One region of the Aeribacillus sp. FSL M8-0254 genome, then DNA from elsewhere that is predicted to be linked to it. Evidence: a T-box and tRNA genes for the amino acid it is inferred to sense, from the RefSeq annotation. Region 1 holds a T-box; the other holds one or more tRNA genes.
The links. The T-box of region 1 lies ahead of leuS (leucine--tRNA ligase). A T-box ahead of a tRNA ligase gene usually reads a tRNA of that ligase, here a tRNA-Leu.
Positions count from the first base shown of each region.

Region 2: it encodes a tRNA-Leu, which carries the amino acid that the T-box ahead of leuS (leucine--tRNA ligase) is inferred to sense. The anticodon was not compared.

Region 1 is NZ_JBBOZY010000001.1:964,059-973,660, forward strand. Features, by position in the region: gene NSQ44_RS04855 (diglucosyl diacylglycerol synthase) at 168-1,319, shown strand; T-box leader at 1,409-1,629, shown strand; gene leuS (leucine--tRNA ligase) at 1,697-4,111, shown strand; gene NSQ44_RS04865 (rhodanese-like domain-containing protein) at 4,142-4,462, shown strand; gene ltrA (group II intron reverse transcriptase/maturase) at 5,129-6,586, shown strand; gene NSQ44_RS04875 (sporulation protein Cse60) at 6,838-7,023, shown strand; partial or broken gene NSQ44_RS04880 (NAD(P)-binding protein) at 7,539-8,096, shown strand; gene NSQ44_RS04885 (IS982 family transposase) at 9,154-9,602, opposite strand, start outside.
Region 2 is NZ_JBBOZY010000001.1:97,536-107,137, reverse strand. Features, by position in the region: gene NSQ44_RS00555 (type II secretion system F family protein) at 1-260, shown strand, start outside; gene NSQ44_RS00550 (prepilin-type N-terminal cleavage/methylation domain-containing protein) at 447-902, shown strand; gene pilM (type IV pilus biogenesis protein PilM) at 1,020-2,015, shown strand; gene NSQ44_RS00540 (PilN domain-containing protein) at 2,016-2,618, shown strand; gene NSQ44_RS00535 (hypothetical protein) at 2,611-3,417, shown strand; gene NSQ44_RS00530 (prepilin peptidase) at 3,436-4,188, shown strand; gene NSQ44_RS00525 (hypothetical protein) at 4,618-5,022, opposite strand; gene NSQ44_RS00520 (IS110 family transposase) at 5,098-6,318, opposite strand; gene NSQ44_RS00515 (protein rep) at 6,976-7,308, opposite strand; tRNA gene NSQ44_RS00510 (tRNA-Ala) at 7,386-7,458, opposite strand; tRNA gene NSQ44_RS00505 (tRNA-Pro) at 7,469-7,545, opposite strand; tRNA gene NSQ44_RS00500 (tRNA-Arg) at 7,550-7,626, opposite strand; tRNA gene NSQ44_RS00495 (tRNA-Leu) at 7,632-7,720, opposite strand; tRNA gene NSQ44_RS00490 (tRNA-Gly) at 7,728-7,799, opposite strand; tRNA gene NSQ44_RS00485 (tRNA-Leu) at 7,806-7,888, opposite strand; tRNA gene NSQ44_RS00480 (tRNA-Lys) at 7,896-7,971, opposite strand; tRNA gene NSQ44_RS00475 (tRNA-Thr) at 8,573-8,645, opposite strand; tRNA gene NSQ44_RS00470 (tRNA-Val) at 8,800-8,875, opposite strand; rRNA gene rrf (5S ribosomal RNA) at 8,898-9,013, opposite strand; rRNA gene NSQ44_RS00460 (23S ribosomal RNA) at 9,109-9,602, opposite strand, start outside.

The DNA.
Region 1 (9,602 bases):
CAACAAAAAAAACGAAAATTTCCAGTGAAATGTAAATGTAATAAAATAATAAAGGATTTTTAATTTTTTTCTCCTAAAATTATAAATGGAAATATACATTTAAAGTGAAACTATTTTGATTTTAGTTCGTTCTAATTGTTGAGCTGCTTTAAGTTGAGGTGAATAAAATGTTAAAAGACCCAAAGATATTAATATTAACGGCAAATTACGGAAACGGTCATATCCAAGTTGCTAAAACATTGGAGCAGTCTTTGCATAAAATGGGAATCAACAACGTAAAAGTTTCTGATTTAATCAGCGAGTCTCATCCAATTATGGCAGAAATCACAAGATATTTATATTTGAAAAGTTTCTCTATCGGAAAGCAATTTTATCGGTTATTTTATTATAGTGTGGACAAAATGTCTAACAAACGCATTATGAATTTGTATTTGAAGCTTGGACACCGCAAGTTGAATCAGCTAGTAAGGGAGATAAATCCTGACATCATTATTAATACATTTCCTATTTCCGTTGTGCCAGAATACCGCACGCGGACAGGCGTGTTCATCCCGACTTTTAATGTGCTGACCGATTTTTGTCTTCACCGAGTATGGGTTCATAAAAACATTGATAAATATTATGTTTCGTGCGACGATGTGAAGGAAAAACTGACAATGCTCAACATCCATCCAGCGCTTGTCAAAGTAACTGGAATTCCTATTCGGCCGCAGTTTGAAGAAAAAATGGAAACGATCGATTTATATAAAAAATACAATTTGGATCCGAACAAGAAAACTTTGTTAATTGCTACAGGCGCTCATGGAGTTTTAAAAAATGTAAAAGACTTGTGTGAATCATTTTTTACACGAGATGACATGCAAATAGTCGTTGTATGCGGAAATAACCAATCGCTGAAAGATGAGCTTGAACCGCTTCAGTATATTCACCCGGATCGAATAAAAGTTTTTGGCTATGTCGAAAGAATCGACGAGCTCTTTCGCATTTGTTCCTGCATGATAACAAAGCCTGGAGGGATTACTCTCAGCGAGGCGGCCGCATTAAAAGTTCCGCTTATTCTCTATAAACCTGTTCCGGGGCAGGAAAGGGAGAATGCCGATTTGTTTGCAGCAAAAGGGGCGGCGGTTGTCATCAATAAGCTTGAAAAAGTTCAAGAGACGGTCAATGATTTATTTAACCACCCTGAAAAAATGGAAAAAATGAAAATGAGCATTGCTGAATTATATAGACCAAACGCTGCTGACACGATCTTGCAGGACATTTTAAATGAAGCAGAAATGCTGCTTGATTCAAGCTTGAAAGGGTCTGTCAATTATTAATTATTAGACTGAAATCCAAATTTTTCGACATTGACTTGCATGAACTCATAAAATTCATTAAAATAACAATATGATAAGTGGATGAAAAAGCAAGAACGGTGAAAAGGATCAGTAGTGGATAAAGGCGTCTAGAGAGTTGACGGAAGGTGAAAGTCAATCGTTGTTTATTCACGAACTCCCCTTTGAGTTGCGGGTGTGAAATGTATTCCGGTACAGACTAATGCCCGACGTGTTTCCACGTTACGGAACAGAGTGAGTGCATTTGCGCTAATTTGGGTGGTACCGCGGGAAATTGTCTCTCGTCCCTTCGTCGTGGGGATGGGAGTTTTTTTATTATTTGACGCTTATACATATATATAGCAAAGGAGGATTTTTACATGTCTTACAACCATCGTGAGATTGAGAAAAAATGGCAAGATTATTGGCTAAAAAACAAAACATTTAAAACAGAGGATGATTCCGATAAACCGAAGTTTTATGCATTGGATATGTTTCCGTATCCTTCGGGAGCTGGTCTTCATGTAGGACATCCTGAAGGTTATACGGCAACCGACATTTTGGCGCGAATGAAACGGATGCAAGGATACAATGTTCTCCATCCGATGGGATGGGATGCATTTGGACTTCCGGCTGAGCAATATGCTTTAGATACCGGCAACGATCCTGCGGAATTTACGAAAAAAAATATTGATAATTTTCGCAGACAAATTCAATCACTAGGATTTTCCTATGATTGGGATCGGGAAGTAAATACAACTGATCCGGAATATTATAAATGGACACAATGGATTTTCTTAAAGCTTTATGAAAAAGGACTTGCTTACATTGATGAAGTGCCCGTCAACTGGTGCCCGGCACTCGGAACTGTTCTTGCAAATGAAGAGGTCATCGACGGAAAAAGCGAACGGGGAGGACATCCTGTTGAACGCCGTCCGATGAAACAATGGGTGTTAAAAATTACCGCATATGCTGACAGGCTGCTGGAAGATTTAGAAGAGCTTGATTGGCCGGAAAGCATAAAGGAAATGCAGCGAAATTGGATCGGCCGGTCGGAAGGTGCGGAAATTCATTTTATAGTCGATGGAACTGATAAAACCTTTACTGTTTTTACTACTCGTCCAGATACGCTTTTCGGTGCTACGTATACAGTGCTTGCGCCTGAACATCCGCTTGTGAAAGAAATTACAACCGAGGAACAAAAAGAAGCGGTGGAAGCCTATTTAGATCAAATTAAAAGTAAAAGCGATCTCGAAAGAACGGACTTGGCGAAGGAAAAAACAGGCGTGTTTACCGGAGCCTATGCTGTAAATCCTGCCAATGGAGAAAGATTGCCGATTTGGATTGCCGATTATGTTTTAATGAGCTATGGTACAGGTGCGATCATGGCCGTGCCTGCCCACGATGAACGGGACTATGAATTTGCGAAAAAATTTGACCTGCCGATTAAAGAGGTTGTCGCTGGAGGAAACCTCGAACAAGAAGCTTATACAGGAGACGGCGAGCATGTAAATTCCGACTTTTTGAACGGATTGAATAAAGAAGAAGCAATTGAAGCGATGATCAAATGGCTGGAGGAAAACAAAAAAGGACAAAGAAAAGTGACATACCGTCTCCGAGACTGGTTGTTCAGCCGTCAACGTTATTGGGGTGAACCGATTCCGATCATCCATTGGGAAGACGGCACGATCACAGCTGTTCCTGAAGAGGAGCTGCCGTTAGTGCTTCCGGAAACAGATGAAATTAGACCTTCGGGAACCGGTGAGTCACCTTTAGCGAATATTGAGGATTGGGTGAATGTCGTTGACCCGAAAACAGGCAAAAAAGGGCGGCGCGAAACAAACACAATGCCTCAATGGGCGGGAAGCTGCTGGTACTATTTGCGCTATATTGACCCGCACAATTCAGAACAATTAGCTGATCCTGAAAAATTGAAAAAATGGCTGCCTGTGGACATTTATATCGGCGGGGCTGAGCATGCTGTTTTACACTTGCTGTATGCCCGTTTCTGGCATAAATTTTTATACGATATCGGAGTAGTTCCGACGAAAGAACCGTTCCAAAAATTGTTTAACCAAGGAATGATCCTCGGCGAAAACAATGAAAAGATGAGCAAATCAAAAGGAAATGTCGTCAATCCTGATGAAATCGTTGAAAGCCACGGAGCGGATACTCTCCGTTTATATGAAATGTTCATGGGTCCGCTTGATGCATCCATTGCATGGTCAACAAAAGGACTCGACGGCGCAAGAAGATTTTTAGATCGTGTATGGCGGCTGTTTGTAATGGAAAATGGCGAGTTGAATCCGAAAATCGTCGATGAACCGTCTCAAGAGCTTGAACGCATTTATCACCAAACAGTGAAAAAGGTAACGGAGGATTATGAAAATCTGCATTTTAACACAGCTATTTCGCAACTGATGGTATTTATTAATGAAGCTTATAAAGCGACAATTCTTCCGAAAGAATATATGGAAGGCTTTGTAAAGCTTTTATCGCCGGTTGCTCCGCATATTTGCGAAGAGCTTTGGGAAAAACTCGGCCATTCTGAAACGATTGCTTATGAATCGTGGCCGGCATGGGATGAATCAAAGCTTGTCGAAGATGAAGTGGAAATTGTCATTCAAATCAACGGAAAAGTGCGGGCAAAGCTGCTTGTACCAAACGATGCTTCTAAAGAGGAAATGGAAAAAATCGCGATGGATGATGAAAAAATAAAAGAACAGCTTGAAGGCAAAACCGTTCGTAAAGTGATTGCTGTTCCTGGCAAGCTTGTCAACATCGTAGCCAATTAAGCTTGAATATCAATGAAAGGATGGCCATTCATGGTAAAAGAAATCACACCAAATGATCTCAAAACGAAGCTTGAAAACGGCGAAACATTAGACATTATTGATGTCCGCGAGGAAGAAGAAGTAGAAGAAGGCATGATTCCACAAGCAAAACATATTCCGATGGGAGAAATCCCTGACCGCATTGAAGAATTTGATAAAGAAAAGGAATATATTTTCGTCTGCCGCTCAGGAAGAAGAAGTGAAAATGTTTGTTTATATTTACAGGATCTTGGTTTTAATGTCATCAATATGGTTGGCGGAATGCTCGAATGGACAGGGGAAACCAAACCGAAGAGCGAGATAAAAAAATAAGTGGAAAAACCGCGCTTATGTAGGCGCGGTTTTTTCCGTGCGACGGGCAGTCGTACTTTGTGTAGGGATTCTACACTGAATGAGTCGTTAAAGGCTGGAGCACGATACCTATGGTAAACACGGCTCTGAATAACCTGGAAGACTCATTTTTTTCTCGAAGGTGAAAGTCCTTCCACTGGAGTGCTGATACAACCAGTGAAGACTAATCTAGGGCATCATCGTGAGGTGGTGTCTGAAGGAGATGCGGAAAGTCGAGAGACCCGTAGTCGGTTAGGCAGACCCAAATGCATAAGCGTGAAGCACAGCGGCAGGGTAAGTTGACGACCATGCGGAAATAATGGGAAGTCCTCTACTGAGAGTAGTGGTCTCTGTTCGATAAATCAGCTGAATAGAGATGGCTTATCAAGTGATGGTGCTGGGTATGCTTATAAGGAAGGTACGATGACCCCGTGAGGTCTCCATTCTACCTTAGGGACATCCATCTATAAGGGCAATCCGAAATGATGAATGTGAATGGAGAAGTCAGACGTTCCCATAGTACGGAAGTAGTATTTGGACCAAACCAAGTATGAACGGAAGGGGAACGACCTTGTGGCTCTACATCTGTAAAGGTGTGTAATGCGAACAGGAAACGATACTGCGGTAAAAACGAACTGAATGTACACAATGAAAGGTGTGGAATATGCAATGAACCGTGCGTTAACTTTAAAATGGCATAGTATTTATGGACAAATTCTCTTTGACAGGAAATTAAAAGCAGCCTGGGATAAGGTAGAAGCGAACGGTGGGTCTGGCGGTATCGATGGTGAAACGATAGACAGCTATCGATATAACTTAGATGAGAATCTAAACTCACTTTTACAAAAGTTAAGAAGAAAAGAATATAAACCTTCCCCAGTAAGAAGACATTACATTCCAAAGAAGAACGGCAAACTTAGACCTTTAGGAATCCCTAACATTGAAGACCGAATTGTCCAACAAGCTCTAGTAGATGTGCTACAACCGAAATTCGAAAATGGCTTTTTCCATAAATGGTCATGTGGTTATAGACCAAATCTAGGCGCGAAGCGCGTCCTACAAATAATCATGGCTAATATCGAACAAGGATATAACTACATTTATGATGCAGATATCAAAGGCTTCTTCGACAATATTCCGCATAAGAACTTAATGAGAGTGTTAAACAAATACATTGCGGATGGAACGGTATTAGACATGATTTGGAAATGGTTAAAAGCTGGATACATGGAGGAAGGAAAATACCATGCAACAGCTTCAGGAACACCCCAAGGGGGTGTCATTTCTCCACTACTTGCCAATATCTATCTAAATGAGCTTGATTGGATGTGGGCTGAGCACAATTTTCGATTTGTCAGATACGCAGACGATTTCCTGGTGTTTGCTAAAACAGAGGAAGACATCAAGAAAGCTGCAGAAGTCACGAAAGAGAAACTAGCGGAACTCGGTCTTGAACTCTCATCGGAGAAAACGAAATTTGTAGATTTCAATAATGACGATTTTGACTTCATAGGGTTTACATTTGAACATTGGCGAAAACGCAAAAAGGATGGTAAACCATACTATATCGCTAAACCAAAAGATGCAACTTGGAAAGATTTTCGTCAGAAAATAAAAGCAAAGACAAGGAAAACACTCACACTCAGCAAAGAGAAATGGCTTGGGCAGGTTAATCCAATCATTCGAGGCAAGGTAAACTATTTTCTGACGATCTATGAAGCAATTAAGGCAAATGCACAATTTGGATTTAAAAGTTCTTGCTTCTTTCAAGCATTTGGAAAAGAGTTATTAGCGATAGATGGTTACATACGAAAAAGGTTAAGAGTTGCCATGATACACAGTCATCCAAATCAAAGAAAAGGACATCTTATGAAAACAAAATGGAATAATGAATTCTTTGCGAGGATAGGTTTAATACCAGCATATTGGTATTACTATCATAAAATTTATGGATTTACTTTAGAAAATTACATTCAACGTATGAAAGAAAAACAACGAAAAGAACTCGAAAGACGTAAACAAAGAGCGAAAGAAGAGGGTCAAGAGTTTTACACTCCTGACCGTGTCCGTAAAATGCAATATGCGCAAAGGTTAGCGACGTATTAATTGTAACACATTGGTAAGCCGTATGCCTTAATAGGGCACGTACGGTTTGATGAGGGGGTAGCCTTGAAAGAGGTTACCCTACTCTATTTATAAAGGAAGATTAGCGTGGCAAAAACAGTAAACCATACCGCATGTAATACCCTCAAAATCCCCATAAAAACTGCCGACATCCCTTTATTAAAAGTGTCATATTTGTACAAGCATAAAAGTATATTGGAAGCAACGAGATAAATAAAGGGAGTGTGAAGAAATTGAGCTATAAAGTCGCCATTTTTGACGAAGAGCATGAAAAAGATTTAGAAGAGGAAGTGAACGCTTTTTTAACTGCGCTTCCAACTCAAAAATATATCGACATAAAATATCATGTAGCGGTAACATGCGATCAAAAAGGTGAACAAATTTACTGTTTTTCAGCGATGATTATTTACAAAGAATAAGAAGACTTTCACATTAATAATGAAAAGTCTATTATATTTAGTAAGAATGTAAACAGAATTAAACGTGAAGCGTTGGTTGATTGTAATTTTAGAGAATCTTCGTCAATGCATCAATGTTCGCATGCGCTCCAAGTAGTTGCTATGCCCAGTGGATCTTGAAAGCTTATAAGCACTGATCCAGATAGGAAACACTTTATAAATTGTACCTGATGTGAGAAAGTCGAATAAAACTGAAATGATCGCCATCGTTTTGCAGGATGGAAGACGGACTAACTCATGAAAAAGCTATTTAAAGCAAGCTTTAGACCCGTTTGAAAATCCTTGTTTATGGGGAATCTAGGTCTTTTTTTATTGGAAAAAAGATTTCAATGCCGTTCCGAAGCGACCGCACGAAAAAAAGGATGACCAATTTTTTTAAGTTATCCTAGAACCTTTTGAAAGGAAAAAACGCTTCGCATCAACCAGAAATTGTAAGCGCTAAGACAAAAAAGGGTGATCATATGTACTACAGTGCGATGTTGAATATAAAAGGAAAAAAGACAGTCGTTGTCGGTGGAGGGAAGGTAGCGGAAAGAAAAATAAAAGCTTTGCTCGATGCATGTGCTGATATAACGGTTGTCAGTCCCGATCTATCAGATCATCTTCTTCGAATGCATCAAGAAAAAAAAATATCGTGGAAACAAAAAACGTTTGAAAAAGACGATGTAAACGGTGCGTTTCTAGTCATTGCGGCAACGAATGAAAGGGAAGTTAATGAGCAGGTCTACCAGTCATGTGAAGCACATCAGCTGATCAATGTAGTGGATGCACCTGAAAAAAGCAATATCATTATGCCGGCAACATTTAAAAGGGGCGATTTAATCATCAGTGTATCAACGAGCGGGAAAGTTCCGGGGCTCGCCAGAAAATTAAAAAATAATTTGGCAGAGCAGTTTGATGAACATTTTGCTGACTATGTTGAATTTTTAAAGGAAGGTCGAAAACGTGTCTTAGAAGAAATCAACGACCCAGAGCAAAAAAGGATTGTTTTACATCAATTATTAGACAAGAGCTTTTTAGAAGCTTCAAATGAAGAACGGTATAAGCAGCTGGAAATGCTTTTGAATGCGAACAGGTCTAGCGAATAGCTAAACCGGATCGCACATGGCCGTTCAACGGGATAGCGATTTGTGCAAAAAAAGAGGCGCCCTAAAAGTCAGCTGCTCAGTTCATAAAAAACGTCCTTTCTGTAAAATTGGGCTTGTCACCTTACATTTTACTAGATAGGACGTTTTTTGTGTGTTTTTTAAAAAAAGAGTAAGTTATCCTGACTTTTTAGACAGACCCATCAATTTATGCGCTTTGAATTAAAAAGGTAAGGTTTAAAAATGCAATTTGATACTATGATATCCAAAACGTTCCATTTAATACCATGACATTAAATACGGATTAATTAGGTTCTTTAGTTATAACTGTTATTGTCACTAAAACTAAGATGGAAATTATAAATAAACCAATTGTAATAAAGGTATCTTTGAATAAAAAACTAGTGAATGCAGTCCATAATAATATTCCTATTGATAGAACTAACATTGGTTTAAAATTTTTAATCTTAACTAAATAATACAAAAGGAAAAATATCGGATATGTGTATCCAAGGAAAATTAGGGCATTTATTCTATCAGTCTGTATAGATAAATCAAAAGATGTGATTAACATAAAAATCGGAATACTAAACACTGCTAATAATACGGATTTGTTACCATTCATTAGAATTATCCTCTTTTCATATTAAATTATACCATTATTATACTATTTTGAGACAAAAAATGTTAAATATGTATTTTTTTGATATTATACTATTGTATTTAAAAATATAAGAGTAAGATGAAATGATGTCTTTAGCATTCTAATAATAATAAGCTAGTGTTTTACACGTTAGTCAAAGAAATTCCTTCTATTTGTGGTAAACATTATTTACTATATAGTGATCGAGGATTTCAATTTACTTCACATGGATTTAAAGGAAGGATTGATCAAGTAGGGTTAACACATAATATGTCTCGTGTTGGACGATGTATAGAATAATGGTCCAATGGCATCCTTTTGGGGAACAGTAAATGTGAAAATACCCATGGTGCTAGTTGAGCGTCAACGCTCAACTAGCCCAAGAACAACGAGCGAATAGGCCAATAAAATGGCATCAAGCGCCGTTTCAAATCCAGAGATCGAATTGGCGCGAATTTTCGTGATCCGAAATGAATCCACTAAAACCGAGAACGCGGTTTCGACGATTTTGCGTTTTCGCTTCATCCATTGTTTCCATTCTTTTGATTGCACCACACGTTGATTTTTTCGGGCAGGCGTCCAAAAAGCGATCTTGTATTCATCGTACAGCTTCTTTTGCAGGGCTTGGCTCACATATCCTTTGTCGCCAAGTGTATATGGATGAGGAAGTTGAGTCATCACTGTTTCCGCAGCTGTCCGATCGTGGCAGGATGCCTCGGTCAGGACATATCCCATCGGAAGCGCTTGGTCGGTAATCTGAAGATGAAGCTTAAACCCATAGTAAACCATCTTTTTGGATGCACAATACCCAA
Region 2 (9,602 bases), 870 kb from region 1:
ACCGCTTATCCGAACCGTTTAGAAAAAGCTGGGTAATCCCTCCGCTCGTCACCCATATGACGGCGATCGGCGAAGAGACTGGTTCATTAGATTTTATGTTAACCAAAATAGCCGATTTCTATGAAGCGGAAGTTGACCGCAGCGTTGAAATTTTGAAATCGCTGATCGAACCGATTATGATCGTCATTTTAGCCTTAGTCATTGGGACGATTGTTCTTGCTATTATGATGCCTATGTTTAGCATTTATCAGCAAATGTAAATAGATGACGAAGCTTGCAGCATTAAAGCATATCTAAAAGAAACGTATTGTACTAGATTCCAAAAAATCCCTTTAGGAGGTGGTCAAGAAATCGAGTTAATAAAGTTTGGGATAACATGACAAGCGCTTGCCGTTATGCTTTATGAAAGTTAATTTATGAAAACTAAAACAAAGGAGGAACATGAAATGAGAAAACATGTAAAACTTCTCAAAAAAGAAAAAGGGATGACATTAATTGAGCTATTGGCTGTTATTATCATCATTGCAATCATACTAGCTATTGCAATCCCGATTATCACAAATGTCATTGGCGATTCTAGAGACCGTGCTACTGTATCAGAGGCATTAAATATTATTTCAGCTGCCAAGCTAAAATATGCTCAAGTTGGTGATCCAGAAGATGGTGATCAAGAAGATGGTGATCAAGAAGATGGTGATCAAGAAGATGGTACTGAAGCGTCTTATACTGCCGATGAGCTTGCAGGATATATTGATTTTGAAATTGACAATGATGATTTCCGAGTTTCATTTAACGGCACTACTTGGTCAATTTCTGGTCATCCTGCAGTTGGAATAGCTGGTACGAATAATGCTACAAGTGTAACTGAAGGAGAATTACGGAAATACTTAGATAATAACTAAAGAATCTTTTTCGTTGTAAACTTGGAACATGTAAACATAATAATTTGCCTGTTACTTTTTATCAAAAGCTGAAGTATTTCTCTTTTCCAAAATATTTGGTCACAGGAGGGTTCGCCTATGCTCACTTTTCTTTCGGCTAAAAAAACAATCAACTTAGTCATCGATGATTACGCGCTTCGGATGGTGGATCATTCCGGCGGCGATTTATCAAATATTAAACATTTCAAAGAAAAGTCTATACCGAACGGCCTGCTAGAGCATGGGCGAATTCTTGATGAGATGGAGTTTTATCATTTTATGAAGGAGACCGTCAAAGAGTGGGGAATCAAAAGGCGGAATGTCCAGTTTTATGCGCCTGATTCCCTTGTCATTATGAGAAAGGTAAAGTTTCCTGCTCATTTAAAAGATAAAGAAATCAACGGTCACTTTATTATGGAATTAGGACATACACTTTATCTTCCATTTGACAATCCAATCTTCGATGTATCTCCATTGCCTGGAAAGGATGATACACAAGAACGGGAAGGGCTTCTTTTTGCTGTTCCAGAAGATGAAATGAGAAAATATACGGAGATTTTGATTGATGCAGGACTGAAGCCTGTAGTTGCCGATATTCGTTCCATTGGCGTATATCGGTATTTCCAATATACATATATGACAAAAAATACAGATGAAGCATATTTATTTTTGGAGTTGAATTTAAACTCAATTATGATCAGTATTTTTTCTGAGGACCAACCTGAATTTTTAAGATTTCAAGATTTAGATATTCAAATGAAGGATTGGACAAGCTCCCAATACGATGATGATCTGCTCACCTGGACGTATAATGGTGACGAAGCGCAATTTTTAGGTTTAATTGATGATCAAATAATGGAATTGGAGCGGATGATGAATTTTTACCGCTACTCCATTCATAAAGGTCAGAAAGCTGTATCGAAAATTATGCTGTTAGGAGATTTTCCAAACTTAGATTTGATTAGAAAAAAAATAGAAAGTCAATTTCAAATTCCCGTTACGATTTTAGATGCTTACCTTTCTCCTGAAAAAATGGATAAAGTTCCTCGTCATTTTATACCTGCTTTAGGGCTTGCCTTGAAAGGGGGAAGTTAAGTGATCCCTGAAATAAATTTATTGCCGAAATCCGAAAGACAAAGCTCGTCGTTTTTGATTATTTTTATCTCTTTTCTTATTGTTTGGCTAATCTGTTTATCGATCATTGTTTATCAATATATTCATACGAAAAATGAGAAAAAACTGGCCGATACGAGAATCGAAAATTTAAAAATGGATAAGGAAATTTTAGAAACTCAAGTAGAAAATCAAAAAAATGGACAATCAGGCAGCTTAGAAGAAGCGGTCGCTAAAGCAGAGGAATTGACCGCACCTACCTCACATCTCATTGAAGAATTGCTGGAATTGCTGCCAAATCATAGCTATTTAAGCCATTATGAATATGAAAATAAACAATTGTCGATCCAAACCCAATTCGAATCATTGGATGTTGCCGCATCTTATGTTGCAAAGCTCGTCTCTTCCCCTCTTTTTACAAATGTAAGGATCAAAGAAATTAAAACCTTCACATTTGAAGAAGCTTCAGAGGAACAAGCGGATGAAGAAATGTTCAAGGAGATTCCGAGATATGATGTGAATATTATTCTTGAGACTCATTCTTCGGCGTTAGAGGACGAAAACGGGGGTGAAGAAGATGAGTGATTTCCTCCAAGAAAGGAAAATCTTTTTTTATTGTTTAATCGTTTTACTGTTTTTGCTTATTGGCGTTGTGTATATGTATACGGTAAAGCCTTTGAAAGACGATGTTGCGCTTGCACAGTTAGATGCCAATCAGCTTGAAGTGGAAATGAAGCAATTGGAAGCACAATTGAATAAAAGTAAAACGGATAAGGAAGAAAATACTGCTCAATTAGAGAAAAAAATGCCGTTAAGCCGCAATATGGATCAGCTGCTGCTTGATTTACAGGAAGCGGAATACGTCAGCGGCAGCCAAATCCAGAACATTTCCTTTCAGGATGAGCAAACGCTGTCTGAATCGGAATTATTATCGGAAAACAATAAAACAGATACGAACAATACGAACGAAAATAAGGAGCAAAATGAATCAACCGAAATGGAGTCTGCAACTAATCAATCTGAAAATGAAAGTGCAAATGCTCCGTCTAATCAAAGCGAAAACCAATCAGCTTCCAACGAATCGACAAAGGAAGATAAATATAAAAACGTGAAGCTAATAACCTTCAATCTGTCGGTTGTTTCACCAGATTTCAAACATTTTTTACAATTCCTACAAGAAATAGAAAAATTGGAGCGAATCACCCGAGTGGACGTCCTTTCATTCACAAAACCGGGAGAAAAGGAGCTTTTAGAGGACGAAACGAATCAAACCATTACAATGGAAATTCAATTAACTACTTTTTATTTTGATTCAGCAGATAAAAGTCATTCATCAGAAACAAATAAGGAATCGCAAAATGGTAAAAACAGCCCTAAATACTAATGTACGAGGAGTTTGGCAATGGTTTTCGTTTACCTTTTTTTCTTTGTTATCGGAATCATTTTCGGGTCTTTTTTTAATGTTGTCGGTCTTCGCGTCCCGAAAAAACGCTCAATCGTTCAGCCGAGGTCGCACTGCCCGCATTGTGGCCATTTCTTATCCTGGTATGAATTAATACCCATCTTTTCATATGTGCTTCAGAAAGGAAAATGCCGCAGCTGCCGTGTACCGATTTCGGCTATTTACCCCGTGATGGAGCTGTTTACAGGTTTACTATTTGTTTTTAGTTTTTATAAAATTGGATTTAGCAAGGAGCTTTTAGTAGCACTACCCTTTGTTTCACTCCTGATCATTATTACGGTGAGTGATTTATCTTACAAATTGATTCCGAATCGAATTTTAATCTTTTTCTTCGTTCTATTTGTTCTCCTGCGGACCTGGATTCCGCTTCATCCTTGGTATGATTCGATAATTGGAATGACTGTCGGTTTTATCCTTCTTTATTTCATTGCCATTGTAAGCAATGGCGGAATGGGAGGCGGAGATATTAAACTATTTGCTGTTTTAGGATATGCTTTAGGTCTTAAAGGAGTTTTATTAGCTTTTTTCCTGTCTACCTTGATTGGTGCATTATTCGGTTTATTTGGCATCATCACGAAACAATTAAGCCGTAAATCGGCGATACCATTCGGACCTTTCATAAGTATTGGAGCCGTGCTTTCATATTTTTATGAAACGGAAATTTTCCATTGGTATATTCAGTTAATCATATAATGGACAAAAGAGAACAGGTCTGACTTTTCTTTTGATATGAAGCCAAAGTATTTTTAACAGCTATCCTAGCGAGCTAAACGGCCTTTTCAAAATCTTTACAATGGTGATAATGCCATCCATAACAACGATAAATGTTAATTAATCGGTTACACGCTCTCTTTTCTTGTTGAATATATAAACACTCAAAGCTTGCAGAAGGAATATATACGCTAAATATATGGCAATGGAAAATACTATGTTATATCCCTTATCAATTCCCGAAGACGGCAAATGAAAATAAGAAGAAATATCTAAATGATTGAATATAACGTAATCAAAAACAGCAAATTTACGCAGAAATGCAAAAACCGCAATTTTTGCAATCTCCACAACAAAAAGTATGGTAAAAATAAACATATACTTTTTGAATAGAACAGCCAAAAACATAGATCATGTTACATAAAAAATTGCGGTATAGGACTTCGCAATAAGTAATAACAATGCATGATAAAAAATATCATGATGAAATCCATAAAGTATGATAACGATTATGCTAGTCGATAATACAATGATTCCGTTGCAAATAAATACGAACAAATAAGAAGCGTATATTTTATGTAAAATCATTTTACGGGTGCTTTTATTTTTTTCAAAAACTCCATCTTTCATGATTGAAGCAGCAGAGCAAAAAATATAATATAGCAAGGCAATTAGGGCAATGATATCGACAGAGAAGCTTTGGAAAATCAATGACTCCGATTCTTCCGATAAAGCATCCTGTACAGACTTCATATTCTCATTGCTAAGTATGAAATATTGCAGTCCGCATCCTATCCTGAAAACAAAATTTGGCAAAAAACAACCCCCACCTAGCCTTTGGAATATAATTTCCAAAGGAAGGTATTAAAGTTTATATATGGTTTAATTCCCTTATGCACCCACTTTTTCTAACTTCACTTCGTACCCTAACCCCTCTAATTTCTTCACCGTTTGACGCACGATCTTTGCTTCCCGTTGACGATCCCAATAGTCTGCCCCTAATTCTTTATACGGTTCCTTCCGAGTTAACAGGTAATAGATGATTTCTAATATCGTTCGTCCAACTGCCATACTCGCTCGATTCGCCCCTCTTCTTGCGGCTATGCGGTGATATTTCGCGGATAAATACGTATCCTTCTTTCTCGCGGCGGCACGGGCACATTCTACTAAACACGCTCTCAGCTTCTTGTTCCCTTTCCTCGTTCGGCTTGATAACCGTTTCCCCGCACTCTCGTAGTTTCCTGGTGCCATGCCTGCCCACGATGCCAGATGGCTCGCTGATGCAAAGCGACTCATATCGGTTCCGATTTCCGCCAAAATTTGTTCCGCACTTTTCCGCCCGACTCCCGGAATCGTATCTAAGAGCTCCAGCGCTTCTTCAAAAGGGCGCGTTCTCTCCTCGATCTCCTGATCTAATCGCGCAATCGCTTCATCTAGGTATTCCACATGCCGCCATTGTTCGGCTAACATCATCCGTTGATGAGGGCCGATTACCCCGTGTAATGCGCGCTGGAGTTCTTCCACTTTTTGTTTCAATTTCCCTTTTGCGAGCTGAGCGATGACCATCGGATCGTTTTTCCCTTCGATCAACGCACGAATCATTTTTCGTGCCGATGCCCCATTGATATCGGAAACAACGGACGACAACTTGATGTTCGCTCCTTCCAATACTTTTTGAATCCGATTCAATTCCCGCGCTCTTTCTTCGATCAAACTGCGACGATATCGAACGAGTTCTCGCAGTTCTCGTTGGGCTCGGTCCGGAATATAACTTCCTTTCAACAATCCATGGCGAAGCAAGTTGGCGATCCACTCGGCATCCTTCATATCCGTCTTCCGTCCAGGAACTGCTTTAATATGCCGGGCATTGACGACAAGCGTTTCGATTTGTTCGAGTTCGAGCAAATTGTACAACGGTTTCCAGTACACGCTTGTCGATTCCATCGCCACGTGCGTCACCCCTTTTTCTTTCAACCAGTTCACAAACTCCAGCAATTCATCGGTCATGGTACCGAATGTTCGTATTTCTTTTCCTTCAGGGGTGATGGTACAAGCGGTAATGGATTTTTTATGCACGTCTACTCCACAACAACGTTCATATAATACCTTCATCGCTTTCCCTCCCTGCTTCATTTCATCTTCAGCTGGTGCAGTAGCCTATGACGAAGCATTCTATCCTGCGTGCTTCCCAACTCGGGAGCGACATTCCGTGGTGCACCAGGCTACTGGGGTCCGTCTATCTTTCGGACTCTTGCGTACCATAGATGCATCGACCTCATGACCCCAGCTGCAAGGAGTTATTTCGACAATATTCGTTTTCATCCTTCCGATGGTGCCGAATTTTTTTCGGCATGGGGGTCTATCATGATTGCAGCAAGTATAACATAAATTGGTTTGTGATGAGAAAAATACATTTTTATTTCATTACCCATTTTCCTATCCTCTCATATATTCAAGAATGAAGAAAATTTTATCCAAGTTCCTCTGAATCGTTTTTTATAGTGAATTGAAATTAATGAATAAAACTAGAGCATTTATTACGATTAAAAACATACACAATAATAGCGCCTTTTTGGAATCGATGATATTTTTTTTAACAATGATGAATATATATATTACGTTTACAATAATCGTTATGAAAATTTTTGCGTATATATTCGTTGAAATATTGTAAACATACTCTTGATGAATAAAGTTTGAGATAATGATCGTAATGGAAAATGGCAAATATCCATTGCCTTTTTCCAAAGGCTTGTCCAATCTTTTTGACTAATATATAACTTGCCTGGTGAAATAACTTTTCTTTACTGGTAATAACACATGAAAATGTGGATGATATGTATGTTCTTCATGATTTTTCGTGATTTCTAAAGCTCGAAAATACCCAAGGACGGCTGCATCAAATCGCTTGTACTTCGTCAAACGATTAAACCCCTTCATCATATCGGAAATCGTTTGGCGAAGCTCTCCTCCCTCGACATTCCGAACTGTCAGTGTGAGAAATAACCAAGCACAATGATATCGCCGATTGGCTTCCTCAACAATCAATTTATTGTGATATGCAATTTTTAACGACCTGCGCCAGGCATGTCCATTTTTCATGGGCAATAAAAAAACCTTAGGAATCTCCCTAAGGTTCAGCGGATTATTGGAATTGGTTGTATGAATAAATATTTGGATGGAGCCTAGCGGGATCGAACCGCTGACCTCCTGCGTGCAAAGCAGGCGCTCTCCCAGCTGAGCTAAGGCCCCTTTAAATTCCTGGTCGGGAAGACAGGATTCGAACCTGCGACCCCATGGTCCCAAACCATGTGCTCTACCAAGCTGAGCTACTTCCCGTATATGGCGCGCCCGAGAGGAGTCGAACCCCTAACCTTTTGATCCGTAGTCAAACGCTCTATCCAATTGAGCTACGGGCGCAAATATGGTGCCGAGGACCGGACTTGAACCGGTACGGTAGTCACCTACCGCAGGATTTTAAGTCCTGTGCGTCTGCCAATTCCGCCACCCCGGCAGAGAAAAGCGGAAGACGGGATTCGAACCCGCGACCCCCACCTTGGCAAGGTGGTGTTCTACCACTGAACTACTTCCGCATATGATGCGGGTGGAGGGACTTGAACCCCCACGCCATAAAGGCGCTAGATCCTGATTCTAGTGCGTCTGCCAATTCCGCCACACCCGCGTCAAAATGGTGAGCCATGGAGGATTCGAACCTCCGACCCTCTGATTAAAAGTCAGATGCTCTACCGACTGAGCTAATGGCTCATAAAAAATTTTTTTCTCCTAATCCATTTTTCATTTGTCAGATGTCCCTTCCTCTGCCAGTCTTTTCGAGGATGTTGGATGCGTCGGGACAACTCGTCGCTTATTCGATGAAGCCTTGCTCGTTGCACTACCGACTGAGCTAATGGCTCATAAAAAATTTTTTTCTTCTAATCCATTTTTCATTTGTCAGATGTCCCTTCCTCTGCCAGTCTTTTCGAGGATGTTGGATGCGTCGGGACAACTCGTCGCTTATTCGATGAAGCCTTGCTCGTTGCTCTACCGACTGAGCTAATGGCTCATAAAAAACTTATTCTTCTAATTCATTTTAAATTTGTCAGATGTCCCTTCCTCTGCCAGTCTTTTCGAGGATGTTGGATGCGTCGGGACAACTCGTCGCTTATTCGATGAAGCCTTGCTCGTTGCACTACCTGCTGAGCAATGGCTCATGATCAAAAATATTTTTTCAGCTGTCTCTTCTGTCTTAACTATTGGGAAAACGATCAATGACATCAGGGCAAAACAACCTGCCACAAATTTGATGAAGCATTGCTTGTCTGACAACTGATTGAAAGACATATTCATAATAAAACAACTAAAATGATGCCGGCGAGAGGAATCGAACCCCCAACCTACTGATTACAAGTCAGTTGCTCTGCCAATTGAGCTACACCGGCATAATAACAACTTCAATACTCAGTTTTTTCCTTTGCTTAAATTGTTATTCCAATGAAAGTAAGCTTGCTTAAGAAGAATCTCAATGTAGTACGCTGAAGTATAATCAAAGAAGACAGAACATGCTCTCCAATTGAGCTGCACGAGCATGCAAGATGGTGGAGGATGACGGGATCGAACCGCCGACCCCTTGCTTGTAAGGCAAGTGCTCTCCCAGCTGAGCTAATCCTCCTAAAAACAATTAAATAAAGGCAGCCTGGCAGCGTCCTACTCTCACAAGGGACAAACCCTCACTACCATCGGCGCTGAAGAGCTTAACTTCCGTGTTCGGGATGGGAACGGGTGTGACCTCTTCGCCATTGCCACCAAGCAGCCTTTTCTGTTTTCCTTCCTGTTGTCAAATGACATCGGAATGTCATTCTTTCAAAACTAGATAACGTTTCTTTCACGAATAGATGCTCTTACTTGGTTAAGTCCTCGATCGATTAGTATCCGTCAGCTCCACGTGTCACCACGCTTCCACCTCGGACCTATCTACCTCGTCATCTTCAAGGGATCTTACTCGCTTTTCGCGATGGGAAATCTCATCTTGAGGGGGGCTTCACGCTTAGATGCTTTCAGCGCTTATCCCTTCCGCACATAGCTACCCAGCGGTGCCCCTGGCGGGACAACTGGTACACCAGCGGTGCGTCCATCCCGGTCCTCTCGTACTAAGGACAGCTCCTCTCAAATTTCCTGCGCCCGCGACGGATAGGGACCGAACTGTCTCACGACGTTCTGAACCCAGCTCGCGTACCGCTTTAATGGGCGAACAGCCCAACCCTTGGGACCGACTACAGCCCCAGGATGCGATGAGCCGACATCGAGGTGCCAAACCTCCCCGTCGATGTGGACTCTTGGGGGAGATCAGCCTGTTATCCCCGGGGTAGCTTTTATCCGTTGAGCGATGGCCCTTCCAT